3 regions of the Siminovitchia sp. FSL W7-1587 genome follow, and region 1 is predicted to be linked to each of the others. Evidence: riboswitches for the same ligand, from Rfam matches in the RefSeq annotation. Region 1 holds a riboswitch; each other region holds the start of a gene.
The links. Region 1 has a riboswitch for thiamine pyrophosphate ahead of thiT (energy-coupled thiamine transporter ThiT). Riboswitches for the same ligand answer to the same signal wherever they lie in the genome.
Positions count from the first base shown of each region.

Region 2: another riboswitch for thiamine pyrophosphate. It lies ahead of NST31_RS16765 (acetylornithine deacetylase); the one in region 1 lies ahead of thiT (energy-coupled thiamine transporter ThiT).
Region 3: another riboswitch for thiamine pyrophosphate. It lies ahead of NST31_RS14325 (ABC transporter substrate-binding protein); the one in region 1 lies ahead of thiT (energy-coupled thiamine transporter ThiT).

Region 1 is NZ_CP150169.1:1,428,190-1,434,133, forward strand. Features, by position in the region: gene NST31_RS06615 (Xaa-Pro dipeptidyl-peptidase) at 1-467, opposite strand, end outside; gene NST31_RS06620 (carbon-nitrogen hydrolase family protein) at 789-1,748, opposite strand; gene NST31_RS06625 (thioredoxin family protein) at 1,989-2,546, opposite strand; gene NST31_RS06630 (thiol-disulfide oxidoreductase DCC family protein) at 2,688-3,080, shown strand; gene thiT (energy-coupled thiamine transporter ThiT) at 3,598-4,170, opposite strand; TPP riboswitch at 4,245-4,342, opposite strand; gene NST31_RS06640 (DUF3238 domain-containing protein) at 4,395-5,669, opposite strand.
Region 2 is NZ_CP150169.1:3,547,023-3,552,966, forward strand. Features, by position in the region: gene NST31_RS16755 (PTS sugar transporter subunit IIC) at 129-1,145, shown strand; gene NST31_RS16760 (thioredoxin family protein) at 1,147-1,464, shown strand; TPP riboswitch at 1,722-1,813, shown strand; gene NST31_RS16765 (acetylornithine deacetylase) at 1,991-3,268, shown strand; gene NST31_RS16770 (DUF1444 domain-containing protein) at 3,351-4,169, shown strand; gene ytpR (YtpR family tRNA-binding protein) at 4,166-4,771, shown strand; gene NST31_RS16780 (universal stress protein) at 5,094-5,513, shown strand; gene NST31_RS16785 (BCCT family transporter) at 5,577-5,944, opposite strand, start outside.
Region 3 is NZ_CP150169.1:3,068,903-3,074,846, forward strand. Features, by position in the region: gene NST31_RS14310 (hypothetical protein) at 220-684, shown strand; gene NST31_RS14315 (TIGR01777 family oxidoreductase) at 1,072-1,983, shown strand; gene NST31_RS14320 (helix-turn-helix transcriptional regulator) at 2,064-3,308, shown strand; TPP riboswitch at 3,477-3,587, shown strand; gene NST31_RS14325 (ABC transporter substrate-binding protein) at 3,656-4,657, shown strand; gene NST31_RS14330 (thiamine-binding protein) at 4,670-4,960, shown strand; gene NST31_RS14335 (ABC transporter permease) at 4,960-5,721, shown strand; gene NST31_RS14340 (ABC transporter ATP-binding protein) at 5,722-5,944, shown strand, end outside.

The DNA.
Region 1 (5,944 bases):
CAGCCATCGGAATTGTTTGTTCCCACCATATCCAGCAACACGACCGCATATCCCCGCGGAACGAAGTAATTGTCGTAAAATAAAGGGAACATTTCGTTTGTTCCGGAACCATCCGGATCTTTTACTTGGGACTCATTACCTCGTCCCAACTTTTCATAATAAGGACTTGCCTCCATGATTACGGGCACCTTTAATCCTTCCTCTGTTTCTTTTGGACGCATAATGTCAATCGCAATCCGATCCGGCTCTCCATTTTCATCACTGTCCAATTCCGATTGAATGAAAACGGTTTCTTTAATGGCGTCCAAATAAGAATAGATGGGCCGTGTGACGCCATCTTCCAATTCATGTCCAGAAACCGTTACCTGCTCGGCATATACTTTATCATTGTCGAGGTGGGAAAACGACGGCACTAACAAAAGAGACAATACTAGACTAAGGGCCACTCTACTTGTACTCCAACGCATTATATCATTTCCCTCCCTTTTGTTTATATTTTCATAATAATTTAAATATTCTTGATAGAAAAGGGTCTTTTCGGTTAATTATCTGGGATATTTTACAAATTTTTTTTACGAGAATGCTAGATTTCCCAAATCGACATTAGTCTTGTAGTGAGGAAAACGCCATAACATGGTCAGAACGGCTGAAAAAAGAAGCAGATTAAAAAAGCGTCATCAAAACACGCCAGATTAAATCTTTTGGTGCAGATAGCCCCATGTCTACCTTTGCAATATAAAAACCCTTCCAAGAAGTAATACCTATTTCCTGAAAGGATTTCTATCGTTCTATTTGATCCAAACTGTGTTTTTTTGCTCTTGTTCGTTCACGGTCAGCTGGAAAATATCTGGTCGCGCATAATGGCCTACGACATCAAAGTCAAACTGCGCTTCGGCAATCTTATCCAGATCGATTTCCGCGTAGAGAATCTTTTCCTTTCCAAACACTGGCTCAACAATAAATTCGCCCAGCGGATTCACAATACAGCTCCCCCCGCGGGTGAGTTCTTCCGGCCATTCGTTCATTTCCTTGCGTGAAGAAAGATCCTCCGGATACATACTCTTTGTGGCATACTGGTTGCATGACAAAACAAAGCATCTTCCTTCCAGCGCGATATGCCTCATCGTGCAAAACCACGTATCCCTTCCGTCAGCGGTTGGCGCAACGTAAATTTGCACACCTTTATCATACATGGCCGCGCGCGCAAGCGGCATGTAATTTTCCCAGCATATGAGTGCGCCTATTCTTCCGTACGGTGTATCAAAAACGGGCAATGTGCTTCCATCACCTTCTCCCCAAATAAGTCTCTCCGCCCCAGTAGGCTTCAGCTTGCGGTGTTTTCCCAACAGCTCCCCATCCGGGCCGAAAAACAACGCTGTGCAATAGAGCGTCCCCTGGCTGGATTCACTTTCTTTTTCAATCACCCCTATCACAACATAAGCTTTTGCCTTCTTGGCAGCTTTGCCGATTTCTACTGTCTCCTCTCCAGGCACTGTAATGGAATTGTTCCAATACCGAAAAAAATCCTTTCTCCCTTCATTAGACCGGGAACCTACCACCGTTCCAAAGGACATACCCCTTGGGTAAGCCGGTATGAACGCCTCCGGGAACACAATGATATTGGCCCCTTTTTGGCTCGCTTCTCTGATCAACCGGACCGTCTTTTCGACCCCTTTCACTTTGTCCATCACTTCTGCGCCGGCTTGAACAACAGCGACTTGACACTGTCTTTTTTTCTGCAAAATCATCATCCTTCCACTTTTCTTTCCGGGAAAATATATTTCCACCATCTCCCTCTGATATAGATGTTTCTCCTGCATATCTGGCTACCTTCTGTCGGCAAACTGATGCCAAAATTGCGGCAATCCGAGTGCTTTGTACCTTTGGCAAAAACGAAAAGACCTGAGCCTGATGCAATATCGGGCCCTGGCCTTATTAACGTTTCACTTTTCGTAGCACTTCAAGAGCATTGCTTGTCCCAATTGTTTTTAAGGTTTATAGTTATATAGTGCTGTTTTCATAGACTCATAAGAGTTGTTCCAAAAGTCCGGATTCTCCCTAAAAGATTTTGCCACTTGTTTTACCATCACTTTAAATTTTTCATCGTACCCTGGATCATCCTTCGGCGGCAAGTCTTTTTTGAACCCGTCAACAAACTTTTTTGTAAAATCTGTAATCGGTCCCCATTTCGCCACTTCATTTCCGTTTTCGTCTATAAAAATAAAAATCGGAATAATTCGTTTTTCATTCGTCAAATATCGGTCCATCAGTTCCAAGTTTTGATCCCGGAGCAAAAAGCGGACCGGCATATCCGTTTTTTCAGCCAAACGGAGCAAAACAGGGATGTTCAGCATACAATGTCCGCACCAAGGTTCTGCCAAGACAATGACCCGCAATTGCTTGTCTTTTATGGATTGAAAAAAGCGCTCATCCTCCGGGGGAGTAAACTGATCATAAACCCGCGAAAAGCCGTCCTTGTGATATTCAAGTGTTTCGATATATTCATCCGGCGTCAACCCTTTTTCATACCAATTATGTAAATCCATTCTCTTCATCTCCTTTTCCACTTTTATACTAAGAGTACTTCAATAAAATAGATTGTGTAAACCAAACCGCATTCTTCCGTTGTTTCAATTTCGCCAAATCGGTTAAAGTAAAAAGAGATTCCATTTGGAAGAGGTGTTAAGATGCATCCCATCGTATTGTTTGACGGCGAGTGCCATTTTTGTGATGCCAGTGTCCAATTTATCATTCAAAACGATCCAGAAGGAAAGATTCACTTTGCTTCTTTACAAAGCGACATCGGCCAAAAATTATTAAAAGCCCAGGATGTACCTGCCCATATCGACAGCATGATGTTAATCGACGAAAACAAAGTGTACTATAAATCGGCAGCAGCACTGCGGATATGCAGCCATTTGAACGCACCTTGGAAATGGTTATATCCATTGATGGTCGCTCCTTATCCAATCCGCAATCTATTTTATGACTTGATTGCGAAAAACCGTTACAAATGGTTTGGCAAAAAAGAAAGCTGTATGCTTCCGCCGCCGGATATACGCGCCCGATTTTTATCGTAGCAAAAGAACTTGTCACATCCACTTCGGATTTGACTCAAAAGCGGCACTTGGCCGGAGGGGGTTCGCTCAAATGGCGCTCCCTCCGACTTTTGCTTTATTTTCATTCCAGACTCTTGAAAGAGGCTGTTTGTCTGCCGATATTCCCAACATTCCACCCTGAATACAACTTGACAGGCGTTTGACCAAGCTCAAACTGTTCGGGCCGATATTCCCAACATTCCCCCCTGAATACAACCGCCGGAAAGCACCAAAGCGGTCTTGTCATGAAGCCGCCGTTGGCATGCCCTTGCCGGGGCCAAGAGCAATATTGCGCTTTCAAGTCGGGGAGAGGGAGCGGACTTCCCCTCTGACGACCTTTTCTTCGCCCCCCGATCATTCTTTTTCTAAATCCTTCACAAGCTAATCATAGAAGCCTCCGTATTCCCTAGTACACGATTTAGCCGAACTTTCACTTTCACAAAAAATAAGCAGCAAGCCCTTTGGCCGTGGGTTGTGCCGCTGCTTTCTACCTTTTCCATTATTTTACTTGAAGCAAACGGGGCGCCGTTGTGACGAGCAAAGCGATCACGATAAAACATGCCAATGAAGAGATAATGTAAGAAGTGCCGTTGGAAATCAGTGAATAAAGAAAAGCGGATTGACCCGAAGGTGCAAACTTACCCCAAAAAATGATTCCGGCTATGAAATGCCAAGTATATCTGGCAAAGCCGCCAACAAAGATCGCTGCAAACAAGAGCAGTACGAGCCTTGTTTTTCCTTCAGACCTTACAGCCTTTTGCACTGCAGGCGCAAACCATCCTGCCGCTCCAACAAAGCTAAAAGCAACGAAAAATTCAATGAATCCTTGCAGAGGCGTTAATATTTGTCCCGCGGCTTCCCCGGAAACTACTTGCAACATCCCCCACAAAAAACCTGCAGCAAAACCGGCTTTAGCCCCCCAACGAAGCGCCACAATAAAAATAGGCACCATGGCAAACGAAAATTTGATCGCCGGCGTTACCTGAATCGATGGAATCATGTCCAGCATCATCGCAAATGCCGCAAAGATCGCTACCTCGATCAAAATGCGTAAAGACATCTTTTTTCCCATAAAAAAACCCCCTATGATGTAATAACCGACCGTAACCATAGGGGAACAAAGACAATGAAATACTCCATTGCCTTCACACCTCAAATAACCATCCCTGCGCTGGAATTAACCAACAGGTTCTAAGGGTCTGGAACGAATCCACTCTCAGCCAAAAGCTCCCCCTGGCACGCCGATTCAACTACTATCCTTTATTGTAATCTTTTTTTGAAAAATTTCAATATTTGTTATTGCAAGTTTGATACCCGCCAATACTGTGAAGCCATCGTCCCCGACATCCATTCCAGGCCTTGGTCCTGCGCCTGATGGACAGGCTCCCATACTGCTTGGGATTGAGCGTCCGATTGAACATATACTTCATGGTGAGGCGACTGATCATGCTTCCCGGAAATATCATACAAACCATCCCGCCAAAAAGTGGCACAAACTTCATAGTCGACAGCCGGGGAAACAACAAGCGGGTTTTTCACGGAATGTGTAAGCCGAAACATCGCTTTTTCACTGGATTTCTCGATCTCTTCCACTTCCATGCCCTCACTGGATGCTGTTGCTCTATCCTTCATTCTTTTCGTCCATCCGTATCCCCTCGTTTCTCCCACATCTTTCTCAAACTGTATGTGCGGAGTTCCTCCACCAAGCCGCACATGGACTTCTGCTTTCGTTCTGTAATTGGAAGAATGGGGATCAAACCCCCGATTGTCCCCTTGAAAATAACGATACGGAGAAAAAAAGTTGGGGTTTTTTATCCACTTGTTGTTTAAAAATGTTTGATAAAGAAAACGCCAATCAGTTTCGGAATCCTTTCCATTTGACTGTAAAACTTGTTCAATGGCACGAATCTTTTTTGTCATCCGGAACCTCTCCATCGTGGCGTCTTTTTCCCTTTTTCGCCCTCGTTTAAAAAATCCGATGATTCCCGCCGCCAAAAATTTTGGTTCATTTAAATCCTCTTCCGAATACGGAAGGATTCGCTCCGCCTCGATCGAGTATGTATACTCGGCATCCTGCCGGACAGTTTTGTCCGTGTAAAAGCAATTTGTAACACATGCAAGCTTTTCTCCATTGCGCTTGATTATATATTCACTGACCCCGGATATGGGCTCCCAACCCAAACTGATAAGCGAACGCGATACAACAGTCGTTACGATGAGATCCTTAAGAATATTACTTTCATCATTTTTTTCCGGCTTTGTCGCTGTTTGGATTTTTACTGGTCCAGATGTTATTTCCATCATTTCCACGGTGTATAAATAACTCGTTGCCGGGTCCAGCCCCTTATCCGAAAAACAAATGTCGGAACCGCTGTATATTAACTGACCTTCTCTGTACAAACGGTAGAAGCCTATTCCTTCTTTCCAACGAAACGTGATGGCGTTCGTGGATTGCTCAATAGACTCAAGCTGGATGTCAGGCAGATTCGGCACCGATCGCTTTCGCCGTTTGGCAACAAACATAAGGATTCCGGCCAGACTCGCCAATGCAGCAAAAGACCGTTTGACCATAGAGTCACCCCCTAGTTGAAGTTCATTATTTAATACCCAAAAATATAACCGACAACACTTTCTGAAATTTGGCCGTAATAAGCGCACAATCGCACTGTAAAGAAGAGAAGTCAACTCCGCGATACCGGGAAACGTCGAAACTTTGGTTCTAACAAAGATTTTCTTCGGCTGGGTATCCCTCTTTGGTGAATAAAATGTACGTTTCAGTCCCATATGATCGAAATCGATCGGTTTGTATAGCAATTCAGAACAATACATGAGAGACTGGTAGGAAC
Region 2 (5,944 bases), 2.1 Mb from region 1:
CCCCCATTGTGTGGGGGTGTTTTCTTTGTTTATGGGGAAAAATATGAAATAAAAGATAGACAAAAAATACAGTTGTCTTTACACTAGTTAAGTGGACTTGTATTTATTTTTTACAGGAGGATTTGGCGTTGAAACAATTTCTCGACAGGAAAGGTGTCCATTTAACTGCAAAAGCTTATGTAATTGATGCGTTAAGTTATATGGCGCTCGGACTTTTTTCTTCTTTGATTATCGGTTTGATTATGAAAACGGTTGGTGAACAGCTCGGATGGCCATTTTTCGTTGAAATGGGCGAAATGGCGATGGGATTAATGGGGCCGGCAATCGGAGTGGCGATTGCCTTTGGACTTGGCGCGCCACCTTTGGTCATTTTTGCGGCAGTGGCAACTGGTGCGGCCGGTGCTGAATTTGGCGGTCCCGCAGGAAGTTATGTGGCCGCGTTAATGTCAACGGAAATTGGAAAAATGGTTAGCAAGGAGACGAAAGTTGATATTATTGTTACTCCACTTGTTACTATTTTTACCGGATTTGCCGTGGCAAAGTTCGTGGGAGCGCCCATTTCGACATTTATGACGGTCTTCGGAAGCTGGATCATGTGGGCTACAGACCAGCGTCCGATCGTCATGGGGATGGTGGTCGCCACATTGATGGGACTTGCTCTCACGGCTCCCATTTCCAGTGCGGCTATCGCTTTGATGCTTGATTTGAATGGACTTGCCGCCGGCGTTGCCACGATTGGCTGCAGTGCACAGATGGTCGGATTTGCGGTGGCAAGCTACAGGGAAAATAAAGTGGGAGGTTTGCTTGCTATCGGGATTGGGACTTCCATGTTGCAGGTTCCGAATATTATTCGCTATCCGCTTATATTAATTCCACCGACAGTTGCCGGCATCCTATTGGCTCCAATTGGGGCGACCGTATGGAGAATGACCAGCAATGCCGCTGGAGCCGGTATGGGAACGAGCGGTTTTGTCGGGCAGATCATGACATTTACAACGATGGGATTTTCAACAAGTGTTCTGATCCAAGTCATTGTACTCCATGTTATTGGTCCGGCTGTGATAAGCTTAATCATATCAGAATATATGAGAAAGCGCGGCTGGATTAAACCTGGCCAGATGCTTATAAATGCTGGAGGGAAGTAATATGGAAAAACTGCAATCAAAAGAACAATTTGAGCAATTGAAGAATGAAGAACGTGCCATCTTTATGTTTTCCGCCGACTGGTGTCCGGACTGTAAGGTGCTTGAACCTGTATTGCCGCGGTTAATAGCGGATTATCCGGAATATCATTTCGTATACGTCGATCGGGATGAATTTCTTGAACTATGCCAAGAAATGGATATCTTTGGTATTCCAAGTTTTGTCGCATACCATGACGGGAAAGAAGCAGGAAGGTTTGTAAGCAAAGACAGAAAAACGCTGGAAGAAATCGAGGACTTTATAAACGGCCTGTCTGAGTAAGTGTGAAGGAGCGCTTTTTCGCTCAGCTTTCAGCGAAAGTCGGCAAGAATTCGCCGGAGCTGTTACAACGCTGGACAGTTTTTTTCAAAAGCTTGCGGTTGGAAGGAAGCGTGCTTCACTTTTTTATGTATCGCAATCTCTTTCGATGGCCGAGCGCTTTGTGATCGTTCATGCTTCAATGCGCGGCGCCTTCCGGTATTGTGTACAATCAGTAATATTATGATAAGATAGATGATGATAGAAGAATATTGCGAAATATTTTCTGCTGGGGGAGCCTTGACGGCTGAGAAGTAAACCCTTTGAACCTGATCCGGTTTATGCTGGCGTAGGGAAGCAGGCTGCTTTGTCATTGTTTTAAAAGCCGCTGCCTTCCTGCGTGAAGAGCGGCTTTTTTCACGTTTGGAACGTAATAAAGTGTCAGAGATGGAAGTAGCTCTATGTAATTGATATGCCAGTTGTGACGGGGAATCATCGGCCTAAGCACTCGCCAGGGATTTTCATCCATATATAGAAAGGAAGAATTATCATGCTAAGTATACAAAATGATTTGAGCGCAAGTGTTGATCAGAGGCAAGGTGAATTACTGGACATTTTAAAGGAGTTAGTTCGTTATCCAACGGTTAGTCCTCCTGCGAGAAATACGAGGGAGGTCCAACAATATATTGAATCGTTTTTACAGCAGGTACATTTCGAAACAGATAGCTGGGACGTTTACGAGAATGATCCGAATGTGGTTGGGATCAAGAAGGGGACCGAGGGGGAGCGTTACAACAGTTTGATTATCAATGGCCATATTGATGTAGCGGAAGTAGGAGATCAAAGTGAATGGACTGTCCCTGTTTTTGACATGATAACCAAGAACGGTTTTGCTTATGGTCGGGGCGTTGCGGACATGAAAGGTGCAATGGCGGCAGCGCTTTTTGCTTTTAAATTGTTAAATGAGCATGGTATTGAGCTGAAAGGTGATTTGCAATTCCAGTCGGTAATTGGGGAAGAAGTGGGAGAAGCCGGAACACTTTCTTGTATTGAACGGGGATACTCAGGTGATTTTGCCCTTGTCATGGATGTGAGCGATAGTGAAATCCATGGGCAGGGAGGAGTGATAACTGGCTGGATCACCGTGAAAAGCCGTGAGGTTTTCCACGATGCTATGCGTCTACATATGATTCATGCCGGCGGTGGGGTATATGGAGCGAGCGCCATAGAAAAAATGATGAAAATCATTGCCGGGTTGCAGGAATTAGAACGCCATTGGGCGATAACCAAGCACTATCCGGGCTTTCCGGCTGGGGCGAACACCATTAATCCAGCCGTAATTGAAGGAGGAAGGCATCCCGCATTTATAGCAGATGAATGCCGTTTGTGGGTGACCGTTCATTATTATCCGAATGAAACATATGAGTCTGTTACTGCTGAGATCGAAAGCCATATTCGCCGTGTCGCTGAGGCTGACCCTTGGCTAAAAGACAATCCTCCGCAGTTTCGCTGGGGTGGCCGATCCATGATCGAGGAAAAGGGTGAAATTTTTCCGGCTCTGGAGCTTGAGGAAAGTCATCCCGCGATTAAGAGGCTGCAGCAGTCTCATCAACACGTATGGCAAACGGCTGCAAAAACAGGGATGTCCAAAACAGTTACGGATGGAGGCTGGTTCCAGGAAGCGGGAATCCCTTCAGCTATTTACGGGCCGGGTACAGTAGAAGAAGCTCATTCCGTGGATGAAAAAATAAACATTGAACAGTTATGCAAGTTTACGAAGACTTTGTTGCATTTCATGGTTGAGTGGTGTAATACGAAAAAAGAGTAAAGCGTTCATTCTTTTAGCCCGTGTCATTTTGATGTATGATGGATGGTAGCGTATTTTACCCAGGGAGGGTCTTTCATTGAAAATGAGTGAGCGAAAACTAAAAGAAGAGCTTGAGGCGCGGCTAAGCAAAGAAGGCCGGACGATTACATATGATCGAAAAAAAGAATTATTGCGTGTTGAAAATGCGGAAAATGGCAAAGGGATTGATATTTCCTTGCCGGGAATCGTTGCCAAATGGCATGAGCGCAAGGAAAAAGCGATTGATGAAGTCGTTTATTACGCCGAAGAAGCGCTTGGTGTCATGGATCGGGAACAAGTTGTTGCCGGAAGTGAAAAAAATATTTTTCCCGTGATTCGCTCCACCTCGTTTCCCGTTGAATCCGAAGACGGCAATAAGTTTCTTACCGATGAGCATACGGCAGAGACAAGAGTGTATTATGCGCTCGACCTTGGAAAAACATATCGCCTGATTGATGATGAGTTTATACAGAAAGAGGGTCTCGATCCGCACGAAATCCGGGAAATGGCACGATTCAATGTCCGCTCGCTTCCGACGGCCATGAAAAAAGACGAGGTGGCCGGAAACGAGTTCTACTTTCTGAATACAAATGACGGATACGACGCAAGCCGAATATTAAACGAAAAGTTTTTAGAAGAAACGGCAACAAATATAAAAGGGGAAATGGCTGTGGCGGTTCCTCATCAAGATGTTCTCATCATCGCCGACTTGCGGAATGAGACCGGCTACGATGTACTGGCGCAAATGACGATGAGCTTTTTTACAAATGGCCTTGTACCCATTACGGCGCTCTCATTTATATATGAAAAAGGAAAACTTGAGCCGATATTTATTATGGGTAAAAATAGAAGAGTAGACAATGGAAAGGGGAACAATACATGAATGTATTTTATAACCGTGAAGGAATTGGCGATACGTTAATGATCGTGTTGAAGGATGTAGACCGGGAAAAGTTTCAATTTGAACGAAAAAGGGATGCGGTCCGGATCTTTGACGGGGAAACGAATGTAACAGGAGGGTTCAACCTTTTTCACGCATCCAAATACATAGATATTGATGCAAATGGAAAAGTGGAACTGACCGAGCAATTGGTGAAGAACATCGAGAAGGCGCTGGCAGAAAACGGAATGGAAGAGAAGTTGGAAGCAGATCTTTCACCAAAGTTTGTTGTCGGGTTCGTTAAACAGAAAGAAAAGCATCCGAATGCAGATAAACTAAGTGTCTGTCTCGTCGATGTCGGGTCGGAAGAACTGCAAATCGTTTGTGGGGCTCCCAACGTGGAAGCAGGCCAAAAGGTTGTCGTGGCCAAAGTGGGTGCCGTCATGCCAAGCGGCATGGTTATCAAGGATGCGGAGTTAAGGGGAGTGGCTTCCAGCGGAATGATTTGCTCGGCACGTGAGCTCGGTCTCCCAAATGCACCTGAGAAAAAAGGCATTCTCGTATTAGAAGACGATCAATATGAAACGGGTCAAGCCTTTGCATGATTGATAAAATGTGAACAAACAACGAACCCCGTTTGAAATAAAGCGGGGTTTTTTTCATGGGTGATGAAATGTAGAGCGCTGTATGTTATGATGTTAACCGTTGGTAAAAGTTTTCCAAATGGATGATAGAATAGTATATCGTTTTTCTTGTGATGTTTCTAAATCAACTGAGGATGGCTTACATAGAATGATCACGATATACTAGAATCCCGAAATTGGCAATCATCCACATTGGCTGGTTTTGATATACCGGCCGCCTCCAAAAAACTGGCAAATCGCATGGTTGGTAAAGGCCATGAATAGACAAAGGCAGGAGATCAACATGTTAAAAAGGTTAATAGTTGCTGCTGATGGATCCAATAATTCGCTCCGTGCAGCAGAGAAAGCGGCACTACTTGCGCAAATGTCCGAAGGTATTGAAGTAGAAATTATTTACGTAGTAGACTTTTCAAAAGCGAAAAGTGAGGTGCTTCAGAGCCAAAATATTGAAGAATTGGAAGCGGAACGCAGGAAAAAATTGATTCCTGTAGAAGAAGTTTTCAAGAATGCCAACATTTCCCATACACTCACCATGCTCCATGGCGATCCAGGACCAGCGATCGTGGAATATGCCAATAAAAGCTCATGTGATATGGTGATTGTCGGTAGCCGCGGGCTCAATACACTCCAGGAAATGGTGCTTGGCAGCGTCAGCCATAAAGTCGCCAAAAGAGTGAAGGCACCTGTTTTAATCGTAAAATAAATATATAACTTAAAAAGCTGATTTCCCTTAAAGCGGAAATCAGCTTTTTTTGAGTCGCGCTGATTACATTTGTTGCATTTTTTTTCTTCTGGTCAAACCTAACTCGGCCCGCTCTTTGCGCAGAGCCTTGTAAATCGAGAGCATCATTAAAATCATGATTATTGAAAAAGGCAAGGCCGCTATGATAAGCGCGTTTTGCAACGCATCCAGACCGCCGCTGTAAAGGAGAATGGCAGCCATGGCAGCCAGCATGATACCCCAGACGATCTTCACACTGTTTGGCGGTGTTAAAGAACCGTAGGATGTCTGCATTCCAAGTACGAAGGTTGCCGAATCCGCCGAAGTGATGAAAAAAGTTCCGATCAAAATGAGAGCCACTATTGAAAGAATGGCGGAAAAAGGCATTTGATTAAATACAGCAAATAAAACTT
Region 3 (5,944 bases), 1.6 Mb from region 1:
AGAATGACAGTGAAAGATGGATGATTGAGCAAAACAACGATGATCATTCTTTCTTTCCCAAACCGCTACAGGGAGATGACTGGATTTACAAGAACGCTTTAACGAGTGGTCATACGCAAACGGATGAAGTGAAAATTCCCGTCATGTTTGTTTTTTCTAAAAAAGGGTATTGGTTAAACATTACACTGGAGAAAAAGATGAACAGGGGGAGTAAGAAACGTGAGTATGACATCTTCCATACCCGATAATACACCTGATTTGAAGGCTGGTTCAAACTTACAAATAAAGTCTTTTGTGAAAGGAGACCCGTCACCATTTCATAACATCGATTATAATAAGACAGGTGTTTACGAATTGACTGATTACACTTTTAGAACACCTTTGGAAAAAATGGATGTTTTCAATGAACTGCTTACGATTCCGTATCCGTGTGAGATCTGGATATTGCCTGTTACAGAGCCAACTACCGCTTTGTTAAAAGAATTACCCAAAAACAAAACCTACGAAAAAACTGCTTCGTTATTCACACTGTTATCGTCCGTTAAACAAACGATGGAAAGGGACCGGACCTTTTTGGTGGCACAACATCAGACAGCTGGCGAAATCATAAAAATTCTTGAAAAGCTGGGCTTTACCGTTACAGAAAAAAGCCCTGAACAATTAACATCCATACAGTTGGCATAAAAGGCAGGGCCACAAGTGGAAAGCGGATGGATATTCGCGCAAATCGTGACAATAAAATCGCGTGAAATCAAGGTTTGTACATTTGATTTCAGGCGGTTTGTTTTTTGTTATAAAAGACGGACAGTGATCAGTGGATGGCGTTTCTGCTTGCAATTATTCATTTTTAAGAATAATCTGATACAAAAGACAAACTGGAAAATGATCTAGTTTTTTGAATACATACATGATCTTCGGCAATTTATAATAACGAAAATGTAAAATAGGGAAATAGTACGATAGGTATTGTTGGGAGACCTTTTTTGGAGGGGGATGGGATAGATGCGGTGCGGCCCCAATTTGTTTGTATCATATTTAAATATACATTGAATTTGAGCGGGGGGAATGGATATGCATGTTGCGATTGCGGGCGGAAGTGGTTTTCTTGGTAAAGTGTTGCAAAAGCAGCTTTTGAACAATGGCTTTCGCGTGACTATTTTATCAAGAGATCCTGACAAGGTCGAAAAATCAGAAGGTCTTGCGGCTGTCAAATGGCTAGTTGATGGAGCACGGCCTGAAGAAGAACTGATAAATGTGGATGCTTTCGTCAATCTGGCAGGAGAAACGATTAATGGAATCAGATGGACAAGCAAAAAGAAGGATAGAATTGTAAGAAGCAGGCGGGCTGCAACGAAAGAACTGATACGCTTGGCGGAAAAAATGGCCCACAAACCGAAAGTGTTGGTCAATGCTTCGGCTATTGGGTATTATGGCATGTCTGCCACGGAAACATTTACAGAAGCTTCAAGGAGCGAGGCGACCGACTTTTTGGCAACTGTCGTAAAAGATTGGGAAGAACAAGCCTTGGCGGCGGAAGGACTTGGAATTCGAACCGTGCTTGTCAGATTGGGCCTGATTCTTGGAAAAGAAGGCGCGCTCCCTTTGATGGCACTTCCTTATAAGTTGGGGGTGGGAGGGACGGTTGGCTCCGGTGAACAATGGGTTTCCTGGATTCATGTGGAGGATGCGGCCCGTTTAATAGCTTTTGTAATCGAGCATCCTGCTATTTCTGGACCGATAAACGCCACAGCACCCAAGCCGGTTCAAATGAAAGAGTTTGGAAAAACGCTCGGCGCTGTTTTGGGGCGGCCGGATTGGCTTCCGGTTCCTGAATGGTTCATTCGCGTGTTACTGGGAGAAATGAGCAATATGCTCGTTCGGGGGCAGCGGGTGACTCCCGAAATGGCGATCAAACATCAATTTGATTTTTTGTATCCGAATATAGAGATTGCATTAAAAGAAATATTAGATAATAATAGATGACAAGTTTATCAAAAAATAGATTTTTTATCCAATTTATGCTACCATTTATCTATACAGTAGCATGACTAGAGGATGAAGATATGAGCCTAGAAAAGATGAATATAGGTGCGATGATTAAATATCATCGCCAATTAAGGAATATGACCCAGTCCGAATTATGCAAGGGAATTTGTTCTGTCACACATTTAAGCAAGTTTGAGAACTATAACAAAGAAGCAAATTGGGAAACGATCATGCTGCTGCTCGATCGGTTGGGCATTTCACTGGATTCCATTCAGCAGACATCAGAAAAGATTTCTACAGAACTTTCCGATTTACTCGATGCGGTGCTTTCGTATGATAAGGAACGGGCAACGGAGTGCTACAATCGTGTGAAGGAATTACAAGAGTGTATTACGTTTTCCAACTATATATCACTCTATCATTTATATGTATATCGCTATCACTTGCTGATGAATCATTTGGAGGAAGCTGAAAAGGAACAAGAAATTATCAGACAAATAGTCAATTCAATGCCAGAACAGGAAAAAGAGCTTTATGAATTTATTAATGGCGCTTACTATATTATAAAAGGTGATTATAAATTATCTTTGGATACTCTGCTAAAAGTAGAAGCGAATGATCTATTGCCGTCTTCGTGGCAAGCGGAACTCTATTATTTCATTGCCTTCAATTATGCTAATCTAAAAGATAGCAGCAGCAGTGTTGCATACGGCCATAAAGCGTTGGAGGCGTTTTCCAGATCGTTTAATTATTTGCGAATATTGCATACCCAGTTTCTATTAGGCATTGCGTATACAGATTTGGGCATTTACGAGAATGCCACTGAACAATATAACTATATATTTAAAAATATGAACTTGATTAATGCGGATGAATTAAAGTCGGCCATGTATAACAATTATGCCTTGCTCTTAGAGAAAATGGGCGAAATGGATCAGGCTGCCCGCTATTATCTCCTTTCAATGGAACATGCGCAGACGGAAACGGAGTATTTAACGAGCTTGTGCAGTTACACCGAGCTTCTCATTTCCCTGGGCCGGAAAGAACAAGCACTCGAAAATATTTCAAAAATACTGCAGGAAACAAAAGCAAGCTCCATGAGGAAGCAGCAGCTCATTTTCAAATATTATCAATACTTATTGAAAAACAGAAAAGATAGAGCGATGGACTTTCTGGAAAATGACTTGCTTCCATATTTGGAAAAGACCTATTTTATAGAAGATTATAATAAATTCGCTTTATCCTTGGCCCGATATTATTCAGACTCTAACTTGGATAAAGCTCTTTATTATTATAAAAAAGTCGCGGAAAGGGGGGAATGAAAATGAAAAAGCTATATTTAACAGCAGGAGTGGCATTTGCGCTGTACGTCGCTCCAATTATTGGAGGAGTCGTCCCTCAAGCACCACCAATCTTTCCTCCGGTATAAAAATGAACTGCTCCGCCTTGGAGCAGTTTTTTACTTCTGATATAATAAAATAAACTTCATCGTATTTGAGTAGGGGAACCGGTGTCGCCGGTTGAGAAAGCATTGGTGAAATGCTGACCCTTTGAACCTGATCTGGTTCATACCAGCGAAGGGAACGTCAATGAATACAAATATATACTTTTGGCGCCTTTTGGGTTCTTTTTTCCCGGGCGCTTTTTATCATTCAAGGAGGAACATCCAATGAATAAATGGTGGGCAGGTTGCATCACATTGCTTTTATTCCTGGCAGGCTGCGGGAACAATGCGGCCGATAAAAATGAAAATGAAAAAAAAGAAGAAAAAGGACATCAAAAGGTGTCGGTCGTACTCGATTGGTCGCCCAATACAAATCATACGGGGCTTTATGTGGCGAAGGAAAAAGGCTTTTTTGAAGAAGAAGGCCTGGATGTTGACATCATCATGCCGGGGGAAGCTGGCTCTGATCAGCTTGTTGCTTCTGGAAAGTCCGAATTTGGAGTGAGTTACCAAGAAAGCGTGACAGAGGCGCGTGTTCAAGACGTGCCGATTGTGTCTCTTGCAGCCGTGATACAGCACAATACATCCGGTTTTGCCTCCCTTAAGGAAAAGAACATTACATCTCCGAAAGACTTTGAAGGAAAAACGTATGGCGGCTGGGGAGCCCCGCTTGAGAAAGCGGTCCTGGCGTCACTGATGGAGGTGTCTGGCGCCGATATAGAGAAAGTGGATATTGTCAACATGGGAGAAGCGGACTTTTTTACCGCTGTGCAAAGAGATGTTGATTTCGCTTGGATTTATTATGCATGGACGGGAGTGGAAGCGGAGCTTCGCGGGGAAAAAATGAATATGATTTACTTGACCGATTACTCTGATCAGCTTGATTATTATACGCCAGTCATTACGACGAATGAGGAAATGATCAAATCGGATCCGGATACGGTTAAAGCATTTATGGCAGCCGTCTCCAAAGGGTACGAGTTTGCTATCAGCCAACCCGAAGAAGCTGCGGAGATATTGATCAAAGCGGTACCGGATCTTGATCCGGAGCTTGTGAAAAAAAGTCAGGAATGGCTTTCTCCCCGCTATCAAGATGATGCGGCCCGCTGGGGAGAACAAAAGGCCGAAGTATGGAAAAACTACATGGACTGGATGCTTGAAAAAGATTTGCTCGAAAAGGAAATGGATGTAGAAAAAGCCTTCACGAATGAATTTTTACCCAAATAGGAGGAGTAAACGATGACAAACTCACTGATCAGCATACAGATCATCCCGAAAACAAAAAGTGGCGAAGACGTTATTCCATATGTCGATGAAGCGATTCGAGTCATTGAGGAATCCGGAGTCCGTTATGAAGTACATCCTTTGGAAACGACGATGGAAGGGGACTTTACCAAATTGATGGATGTTGTGAAAAAAATGAATGACCGGATGATTGAAATGGGCAGTAAAAATGTGATCTCCCAAGTGAAAATATTGTATCAGCCGGACGGAATTTCCATGGGCCAATTGACGGAGAAATACCGGTAATGAAAGTGCTGGTCAAAAAAGGATGGAGGCCACTGGGGGTCCTCCTCCTTTTATTATGTATATGGGAAGTATACGTAAAACTTGCCAACATTCAGGGCTGGCTGCTTCCTGCCCCCAGCTCCATTGCAAAAGAAGGGGTTTCCGGATATGCGGAACTCGCGCCGCATATCCAGTCTACAGTTGGACTGGCCATTGGAGGATTTTTGATCGGATGTGCAGTTGGTATTCTTGTCGCCATCTTGCTTCATTTAGTGCCGGGATTTCACGAATCCGTTTATCCGCTCCTCATTTTATCGCAGAATGTGCCGATTATTGTATTGGCGCCGCTTCTGGTGATTTGGTTGGGGTTTGGGCTTTTACCCAAAGTCATTGTCATTACCCTTGTCTGTTTTTTCCCTGTCGCGGTAGCGGCGATGGACGGGTTTAGGAGTGCCCCGGCCGAGATGAAGCGATATATGTTAATGGTCGGTGCTTCAAAAATGCATATATTTACAAAGCTGGAATGGCCATACGCTTTATCATCTGTCTTTTCCGGACTCAAAATTTCCGCCACATACAGCATCATGGGGGCGGTGATCTCGGAGTGGCTCGGAGCGAAAAAGGGGCTTGGTGTTTATATGACGCTCGCTTCCTCCTCATTTCGCACGGATCGCGTTTTTGTCGCGATTTTCATTATTATGTTCTTGAGTTTGTTGTTTTTTGGGGTGATTACCTTGATGGAAAACAGGCTGATCAAGTGGAGAAAAAGGAAGGTACTGTGAATGGGCCATTTAACAATACAAGGTGTAAGTAAAAGTTTCGGACAAAAAGAAGTGTTGCGAGATATTCAACTGAACATTGCAGAGGGCGAATTTATCTCGATTCTCGGACCTTCCGGAAGTGGAAAAAGCACTTTGTTTCATGTGATTGGCGGTTTGCTAAAGCCTGATCAAGGTTCCATCTTTTTACATGACCAGGAGATTACCGGAAAGCGGGGTTTTATTA